Glaciimonas sp. CA11.2: one gene and its partner. The main gene of each other region encodes a partner of the protein of the gene in region 2 in a complex. Links are inferred from orthologs where the notes say so. Each region holds a gene or a part of one and is shown on either strand. Other genes may lie near its edges.

The links. The genes of interacting proteins can lie anywhere in the genome.
Region 1: the proteins of metK (region 2) and groL are in contact, whole or in part, in a cryo-EM structure (PDB 8P4O), measured with the Escherichia coli proteins. The link is inferred for Glaciimonas sp. CA11.2 from one-to-one orthologs.

The regions. Positions count from the first base shown.
Region 1 is NZ_JAVIWL010000001.1:2,587,583-2,591,449, forward strand. The notes cover bases 1-2,966. They hold groL (chaperonin GroEL), read right to left. Parts: upstream 2,327-2,966; coding sequence 674-2,326; downstream 1-673. Other genes in these bases: RGU75_RS11190 (methionine ABC transporter ATP-binding protein), read right to left, coding at 1-126; RGU75_RS11200 (co-chaperone GroES), read right to left, coding at 2,423-2,716. In the rest of the region: RGU75_RS11205 (DUF1345 domain-containing protein), read left to right, coding at 3,104-3,754.
Region 2 is NZ_JAVIWL010000001.1:2,146,888-2,151,661, reverse strand. The notes cover bases 1,124-4,093. They hold metK (methionine adenosyltransferase), read right to left. Parts: upstream 3,203-4,093; coding sequence 2,045-3,202; downstream 1,124-2,044. Other genes in these bases: RGU75_RS09165 (lysophospholipid acyltransferase family protein), read left to right, coding at 3,640-4,093; RGU75_RS09175 (AI-2E family transporter), read right to left, coding at 1,124-1,707. In the rest of the region: ahcY (adenosylhomocysteinase), read right to left, coding at 1-319; more of RGU75_RS09175, read right to left, coding at 631-1,123; more of RGU75_RS09165, read left to right, coding at 4,094-4,506; RGU75_RS09160 (lipid A biosynthesis acyltransferase), read left to right, coding at 4,503-4,774. UniProt on the Escherichia coli protein: Catalyzes the formation of S-adenosylmethionine (AdoMet) from methionine and ATP.

The sequences.
Region 1 (3,867 bases), 440 kb from region 2 along the record:
AGCCCCGCTACGACCAATAATCCCAAAAATTTCGCCCTTGTTAATCGTCAGATCAACATTGCGCACTGCATCTACCGGCCCATTACTGCCTTCGAATCGCTGAGTTACTGCTTGTATTTTTATCATTTAGGAATAAAAAAAGGCAGCTGACTGCCCCAACTTCGACAATCCGCCGCCAATATAATTTTTATGTAAGTGCTTATTTTATAAGGATTTTGTATTCCGGCAAAGTATCTTTTAGGTATTCCCATATTACCCAACCGCATAAGTGTCGGACCTACGCAAAAACGCCCCAGCTGCTTTGTGCTTTTCTTGCCGCCAACGTGGCCCGGCACTCGCGTGCTGTCTGCGTCGGCACGCCTTGCTGGGACGGTTTTGCGTAGGTCCTGCGTACTCGGTTCAGTAACAGCCTCTCAGGGGCTTGGTGTTCTGTAGCTTTCATCGAGATTAAACCAGCAAACGCAAAAAAGCCCGCAAAAAGCGGGCTTCATATCCAAAGCAACCATCCACCCTCAACAAAATAAAGAAGATGATACAGCGACTCTGTGGGATCGCTGAGAACCGTAGCGAGCGCCGTAAGGTTGTAGCCGAGAAGCGCAGCCGTACGCAGGTACGGCGAGCATCGCAGACTACAAGATTACGGTGCGCAGTAGGTTATCAACGATCAATCTCACTACATCATGCCGTCCATGCCACCCATGCCACCCATACCACCCATACCACCAGGCATACCACCACCTGATTTGTCGTCTGGTAATTCAGCGATCATTGCGTCAGTTGTCAGGATCAGGCCAGCAACAGAAGCAGCGTTTTGCAATGCTGAACGTGTTACTTTTGCTGGATCAAGAACACCCAGCTCAACCAAGTCACCGTAAGTACCGTTAGCAGCGTTGTAACCGTAGTTACCTGTGCCAGCCAATACTGCATTGATGACAACCGATGGCTCGTCGCCTGCGTTAAATACGATTTGACGCAATGGCTCTTCAACTGCGCGCAGCACGATTTTGATACCAGCATCTTGATCGGCGTTGTCGCCTTTCAGGTCTTTAACGTTAGCACGTGCGCGCAAGAAAGCAACGCCGCCGCCAGGAACAACGCCTTCTTCGACTGCAGCGCGCGTAGCGTGCAATGCATCTTCAACGCGTGCTTTCTTTTCTTTCATTTCGACTTCAGTAGCTGCGCCGACTTTGATCAGTGCAACGCCGCCAGCCAACTTGGCAACACGTTCTTGCAACTTTTCACGGTCGTAGTCAGAGCTTGCTTCTTCGATTTGGGCGCGGATTTGCTTAACGCGTCCTTCGATCGAGATTGCTTCGCCAGCGCCATCGATAATGATAGTGTTTTCTTTGCTGATTTCGATACGTGCAGCTTGGCCTAGTTCTGCCAATGTTACTTTTTCTAATGTCAGGCCGACTTCTTCAGCAATCACTTGACCACCGGTCAGGATAGCGATGTCTTCCAGCATTGCTTTACGACGATCACCAAAGCCTGGTGCTTTAACAGCAGCAGTTTTCAGGATGCCGCGGATGTTATTGACGACCAAAGTTGCCAGTGCTTCGCCTTCGACGTCTTCTGCAATGATCAGCAGCGGACGGCCCGACTTAGCGACTTGCTCCAATACCGGAAGAAGATCACGGATGTTAGAGATTTTTTTGTCGAACAACAGAACGTAAGGCTGTTCCAGAGCAACAACTTGTTTTTCTTGGTTGTTGATGAAATATGGTGACAAATAGCCACGGTCGAATTGCATACCTTCGACGATGTCTAGTTCGTTTTCCAGTGATTTACCATCTTCAACAGTGATAACGCCTTCTTTACCGACTTTGTCCATTGCCTTAGCAATGATTTCACCGATATCGGTGTCGGAGTTAGCAGAGATCGAACCAACTTGTGCGATTTCTTTGCTAGTAGTCGTTGGCTTAGCCAATGCTTTGATTTCAGCAACGATGGCGACAACAGCTTTGTCGATACCGCGCTTCAGGTCAGTTGGGTTGAAACCGGCTGCAACATACTTGAAACCTTCGCGCACGATAGCTTGTGCTAACACGGTTGCAGTAGTAGTACCGTCACCAGCGTTATCTGAAGTCTTGGAAGCAACTTCTTTAACCAGTTGCGCGCCCATGTTTTCCAGCTTGTCTTTCAGTTCGATTTCTTTAGCAACTGAAACACCATCTTTAGTAACGGTAGGAGCACCGAAGCTACGCTCCAGAACCACGTTACGGCCTTTAGGGCCCAGAGTGACTTTAACTGCGTTGGCTAGAATATTGACGCCATTAACGATCTTGGCACGTGCATCATCACCAAAAATTACTTGCTTTGCTGCCATGTTGATTCTCCTGAATACGGTTGAATGTAGAGCGTAGAGATCGAAGCGGCCTTATTGCGAAAATTGCAATGGGCTTCGATCAATCTGAACTATGAATTACTTACCTTCGACGATAGCGAAGATGTCTTCTTCGCGCAAAATCAGTAGTTCCTGGCCATCGACCTTCACTACCTGACCTGCATATTTGCCGAAAAGAACGCGCTCACCGACTTTAACTGCCATCGGGCGAACTTTGCCGTCTTCCAGAATCTTGCCGTTACCAATAGCCAATACTTCACCTTGATCAGGCTTTTCGGCTGCTGCCTCTGGCAGAACAATACCTGATGCAGTTTTTGTTTCAACATCTAGACGCTTAACGACGAGGCGGTCATGCAAAGGACGAAGATCCATGTGTAACTCCTTCAAAATTCAACAAGTTATAATTTTTGCAGCAACATTGCAGCAACGACTGCACCGATTAGTTTGGCTTTTACAATGTGCCGCACAGAAAAAGTGACTAGGTCAGGGAGATTGTTAGCACTCTCACCTAACGAGTGCTAAGTATAGGGGTGGTTAGTTGATTTTTCAAGAGTGATGTTCTGTACTCTCTTTTTTATTTACCAAAGCCGCTACAATTAATCACAGGCGGCAATATTAATTTTTTGTCAATAAAAATACAAAGAGGTTTTGTTACAAGGGAATCTTGTCGTGAAAGCAGGGTTGCCGCTATGATGATCTGGCATGAACGTTTGGGCGTGGTCTCCAAATCTGCCACTTCTATTTTTAAGGTCTTAAAGAATGCGTATTCGTAATCTGGTTTTTCATACTCATCCACGTCTGGTGCTCGCTGTGATCTTTGGTGGCGTCATCTGGGCACTCTTGCCGAATGGGTCGACCATTACCCGTGGGCTCATCAGCTGGAACGCCGGTGTGTGGGGATATCTGATCGCCATCTGGTGGATGATGGTGAGAGCTGGATCGGCACAAGTTAAAAAGCGGGCCGCGATTGAGGACGAAAACGACAGCATGATCTTGATGCTGATTTGCATTGCGGCGATCGCGAGTATCGCAGCGGTCGTTTTTGGGTTGTCTCAGGCCAAGGACTTTTTGCCGGGGCCGAAGGAAGTCCGCTATCTATTTACTGGATTGACCGTTCTCGGATCGTGGTTTCTGGTTGGCACCATGTTCACCTTGCACTATGCGCGACTGTTTTATAGTTCTGGTATTGGACCGGCACCTTTACGGTTTCCTGAGGGCGAAGAAAACCCCGATTATTGGGATTTTCTCTATTTTTCGTTCACATTAGCGGTGGCAGTACAAACCTCGGATGTGAGCGTCATGACCCGCTCAATGCGTAAGACAGTATTAGTGCAATCGATATTGACGTTTTTATTTAACTCGGCGATTCTCGGTTTGTCGATCAATATTGCTGCGGGTTTGATCTCCTAAGATTCTCACGAGCGTGGTGCAAAGAGTGTCCGAAAACACCGCATGTCGGGGACGCTTGGCCCACCATATCTCTCTACGGTGCCGGCATAAAAAAAGCGGCCAGCAAATGCTGT
Region 2 (4,774 bases):
CAGCGGCAGCAATTGCCGCGGCCGCGTGATCTTGGGTTGAGTAGATATTGCATGATGCCCAACGCACTTTGGCGCCAAGCGCTTCCAGCGTTTGAATCAACACTGCGGTTTGAATCGTCATGTGAATCGAACCGGTGATGCGTGCGCCTTTCAGCGGTTGCGCCGCCGCAAATTCTTGACGAATGGCGATCAGACCTGGCATTTCGGTCTCGGCTATGCGGATTTCTTTATCGCCCCAACCAGCCAAGCTGATATCGGCAACCACATAATCGGAAGAAACAAGAGTAGTAGGGATGGATTTCATTACAACGGCGTTCATCACGCCCTCCTTTCGTTAGAAAAAAAGTAACGTGAGCGCGGTTGCTTGTAGAGACGATACCAAGCCTGGCAGACTGTGTCTGTCGCAACGCTCCTTGGCACGAAGTCAGTATTCTAAATCAAATTGCCATTGCTTTCATGGCTTTGCGATTGGATCATGCCAAATGCGCAAAAATAAAGTTTATTGACACTTTTTGGAAAGGTGTCTGTAACAATTTTCAGTGCTTATTCGATACTTATTCAGTTCTCGCTGACTATTTATTCGATATTTATTCGGTACTTAAAAAGAAAACAATCATTGTCTAGCCAACCTCAAACCCAGCCCATTTCGTAAAGTTCGCTTTTAATATAAGCGTAATAAACCGGTGCTGCCACCAATCCGGGCAAGCCGAACGCTGCTTCAGCCAGAACCATCATTAGCAACAATTCCCAGCTACGTGCATTAATTTGCGAACCGACAATCCGGGCGTTTAAAAAATATTCCAGCTTATGAACCACAATCAGAAATACCAGTGCGGCCAATGCAACGTATAAAGAAACTGACAATGCCACAACAACGATCACGGAATTCGAAATTAAGTTGCCGATTACAGGAAGTAATCCAGCCAAAAAAGTGACTACAATCATTGTTTTGGTCAATGGCAAATGGACGCCCGCCAAGCGTAATATCACCAGCAAAAAAATTGCCGTCAGGGTGGTATTGAGCAACGAGATCTTAATCTGCGCAAATACGATGCGACGAAAAGCGTCGGCCAGCAATCTTGCGCGTTCTAACAACTCAGAAGCCAAGGGCTGTAGTACCGGCAATGGATGTTCTGCAGTCATTGCGACCATCGCTCCCAATACCATACCAACCAACACATGAATAAAGACTTGTACCGCTTCTTTTCCCGCCAGCTTAAGTTCGCCGCTATGGGATTCTATAAATTCGGTGACCATTTGCCGAGTACCAACGATATCATCCGGCAAAAATCGTTGCAGTACCGTCGGCATCTGCGTACGCGCCTGATCGATGACATCCATCAACTTGGATTGAATGACCAACATGCGATCAGGTCCACCGTGGAAGAACGCTACCAAACCCAGAATAATGCCGGTGAGAACGCCAATAATAACCGTAGAAAGCAACACAACTGCTATAAGATGTGAGCGCTCACTGGTGAGGCGGCGCTCGATCAGTGGCGTCAATGAACGCACCAATTGATACACCAGCAATCCTGCCAATAACGCGGTCAGCATATGCAGCGTCAAGACCAAAACTAAGACCACAATCGCGATCAGCCAAGCAGCAATGCGAAAAGAAGACACCCCGCTTGTCACTGGACGGCGTCTGGGCGGCTGCATTTGAACGGCAGTCGTCTGTTTGGCGGAAGATTTGATTGCGGCCATGATAGGTAAAACCCGATAAGCACAAACTACAAAATGAAATATGCACGGCAAAGCGACCGATGCTGCTGAATGAATCTTGCAGAAGAAACAACTCAGTGTATCAAGTAGTTAGGTATCCGCAAAGCATCAATTAATCAGTATTTTGCGCCTGTTCTGAGGCAATTGGACGGTATAAATCAAAAACAAGACAACGCGAAAGCAGGACATCCAGCCGAAACGTTTCCGTTTTAGCCGAAGCCTACTTCCCGTCGATTCCGCGCTAGCTAACGCGAGTGATTAGCATAGGCGGTAAATGATGGCGTTACAAAATCGTCACGCTGCTACTATCGAAACACAATCAAATTGCTGCTTTGAGCGCCGCTGCTTTGTCAGTGCGTTCCCAGGTAAATTCTGGCTCTTCACGACCAAAGTGTCCGTATGCAGCAGTTTTTTCATAGATTGGACGTAACAGATCAAGCATTTGCACGATACCTTTTGGACGCAGGTCAAAATGCTCCAATACCAGCTGGGCCAGTTTTTCATCGCTGATCTTGCCAGTTCCGAACGTCGTTACCATCACGGAGGTCGGTTTAGCAATACCAATCGCATATGACACCTGAATTTGGCAACGCGTCGCCAAACCGGCTGCAACGATATTTTTGGCGACATAACGGCCAGCGTAGGCGGCAGAACGATCGACCTTTGATGGATCCTTGCCCGAAAAAGCGCCGCCGCCGTGCGGTGCGGCACCACCGTAAGTATCCACAATAATTTTACGACCAGTCAATCCACAATCCCCTTGCGGTCCACCGATGACGAACCGCCCCGTAGGATTGATTAGATAACGCGTGTTTTGTAGCCATTCTTTCGGCACGACTGGCTTGATAATTTCTTCGATGGCGGCTTCTTCAATAGCCCTGTGTTGCATTTCAGGCGCATGCTGTGTTGACAACACAATCGTGTCAATCGCGACGGGTACACCGTCAACATACTTCAGCGTCACCTGTGATTTTGCGTCCGGACGCAGCCATGGCAAACGCCCGTCTCTGCGCAATTGCGACTGGCGCTCAACAATCCGATGTGCGTAATAAATAGCGGCTGGCATCAGTTCCGGGGTTTCGTCACAAGCGTAACCAAACATCAAACCCTGATCGCCCGCGCCCTGATCCAGATCCAATCCCTTGCCTTCATCAACACCTTGAGCGATGTCCGGCGATTGCTTGTCGTACGCCACCAGCACCGCGCAGCTTTTGTAATCGATACCGAAGTCAGCATTATCGTAACCGATGCGCTTGATGGTCTCACGTGCCACGTTGATGTAATCGACGTTAGCAAACGTTGTGACTTCACCGGCCAGAACAACCAGACCGGTATTAACCAATGTTTCGGCAGCAACGCGTCCATTTGGATCTTGGGCCAAAATGGCGTCCAGAATAGCATCGGAAATTTGATCCGCGACTTTGTCGGGATGTCCCTCAGAAACGGATTCAGAGGTGAAGAGGTATTCATGTGTCATAACAGGCTCCTGCCAGAAAGAAATACAGTGGTGACCGTGCCGCAGTCCTACTGTAGAGCCTGCGACGCTTTAGCGAAATTTGTATACCGCTTCGCAAGTTGTCTATTAACTCGGCGGGTGAAATCCTGTAAATCCGGCGAAACTGGCATGATCCAAATTAATGACTGATTTGGCTGGTCCAATTTCTTGCAACTCTTGCTACACATTGAATGTAACGCTAATAGAATAAGCGATTTATCGATTTGCTGCTTAAGTTGCTGCTTAAGTTAATGCTTAAGTTAATGCTTTTTAAGTTAGCTAACAAGCCGACGAATAAGCTAGTTGCATTAGCTAATTATTAAACACTAATATAAGTACATCAATGTATTTGTTTATCCTACGTATGTTATTTTACGCCTTTTACAACTTTTCGGCAAAACGCCCCTTCCCACCGTCCAATGCTTGTCAAACTCTTTCAACTTTTATCTAAATTACCGCTATTTGCGTTGCACGCAATCGGTTCTGCTGTCGGTTGGCTGGTATATTTGTTATCGCCATCGTATCGACGCAAATTAAAAACTAACCTTGCCCGTGCCGGTTATAAACGCTATTTGTCTCAAGCGATTCGCGAGTCCGGCAAAAGCATGTTTGAGCTTCCTTTTGTCTGGTGCGCGCCGCCAGAGAAGGTATTACGTACGGCCAGCATCGAAAATTGGGAGTTGGCACAGGCCGCGCTTGACGCCAAAACTGGGGTCATTTTTTTGACGCCGCATTTGGGTTGTTTTGAAATCATCGCTCAAGCAATTGCCGCCAAAACATCGCTCACCGCGCTATACCGACCGCCACGCAAAGCCGCATTAAAACCCTTGATTGAAGGCGCGCGCGCGCGCCCTAACTTGCACCTCGCTCCAGCAAATCTAACGGGCGTGCGTGCCTTGCTAAAAGCCCTCAAAAAAGGTCAGGCCATCGGGTTGCTGCCCGATCAGGTGCCACAAAACGGTGAAGGCGTCTGGGCCGATTTTTTTGGCAAAGCGGCTTACACGATGACTTTATCGGCCAAATTGCATCAAATGAGTGGCGCGCCCATTATTCTTTCGTATGCCGAACGCCTACCTTTTGGCCGTGGTTTTGTCATTCGGTTTGTGCCATTTGAAGAAGAGTTAGGTAATACCCCAAAACAGCAAGCCCATGCGATCAACATCGCCATGGAAAAACTAATCGCCCGTTGCCCATCCCAGTATATCTGGAGCTACAACCGCTATAAAACGCCGCCCGGCGTCAGCGCGCCAACTGACATAGCGCCCGATAATAAGGACCGTCCATGAGAGCGCTGATTTTCTTGTTATGGCTGACACATTGGCTGCCGCTCTGGATACTTGGCCCTCTTGGCGAAGCGTTAGGATCGTTGCTGTTCATCATCATGAAACCACGTCGCCACATTACGTTAATCAATCTGCGGTTGTGTTTTCCTGATATGCCAGAAGCAGACCGCGTCATATTGGCACGGCGCCATTTTCAAGCCTATTCACGCAGCGCTCTGGAACGCAGTGTGTTGTGGTGGGCTTCTGAAGCGCGCCTCAAACGACTGATAAA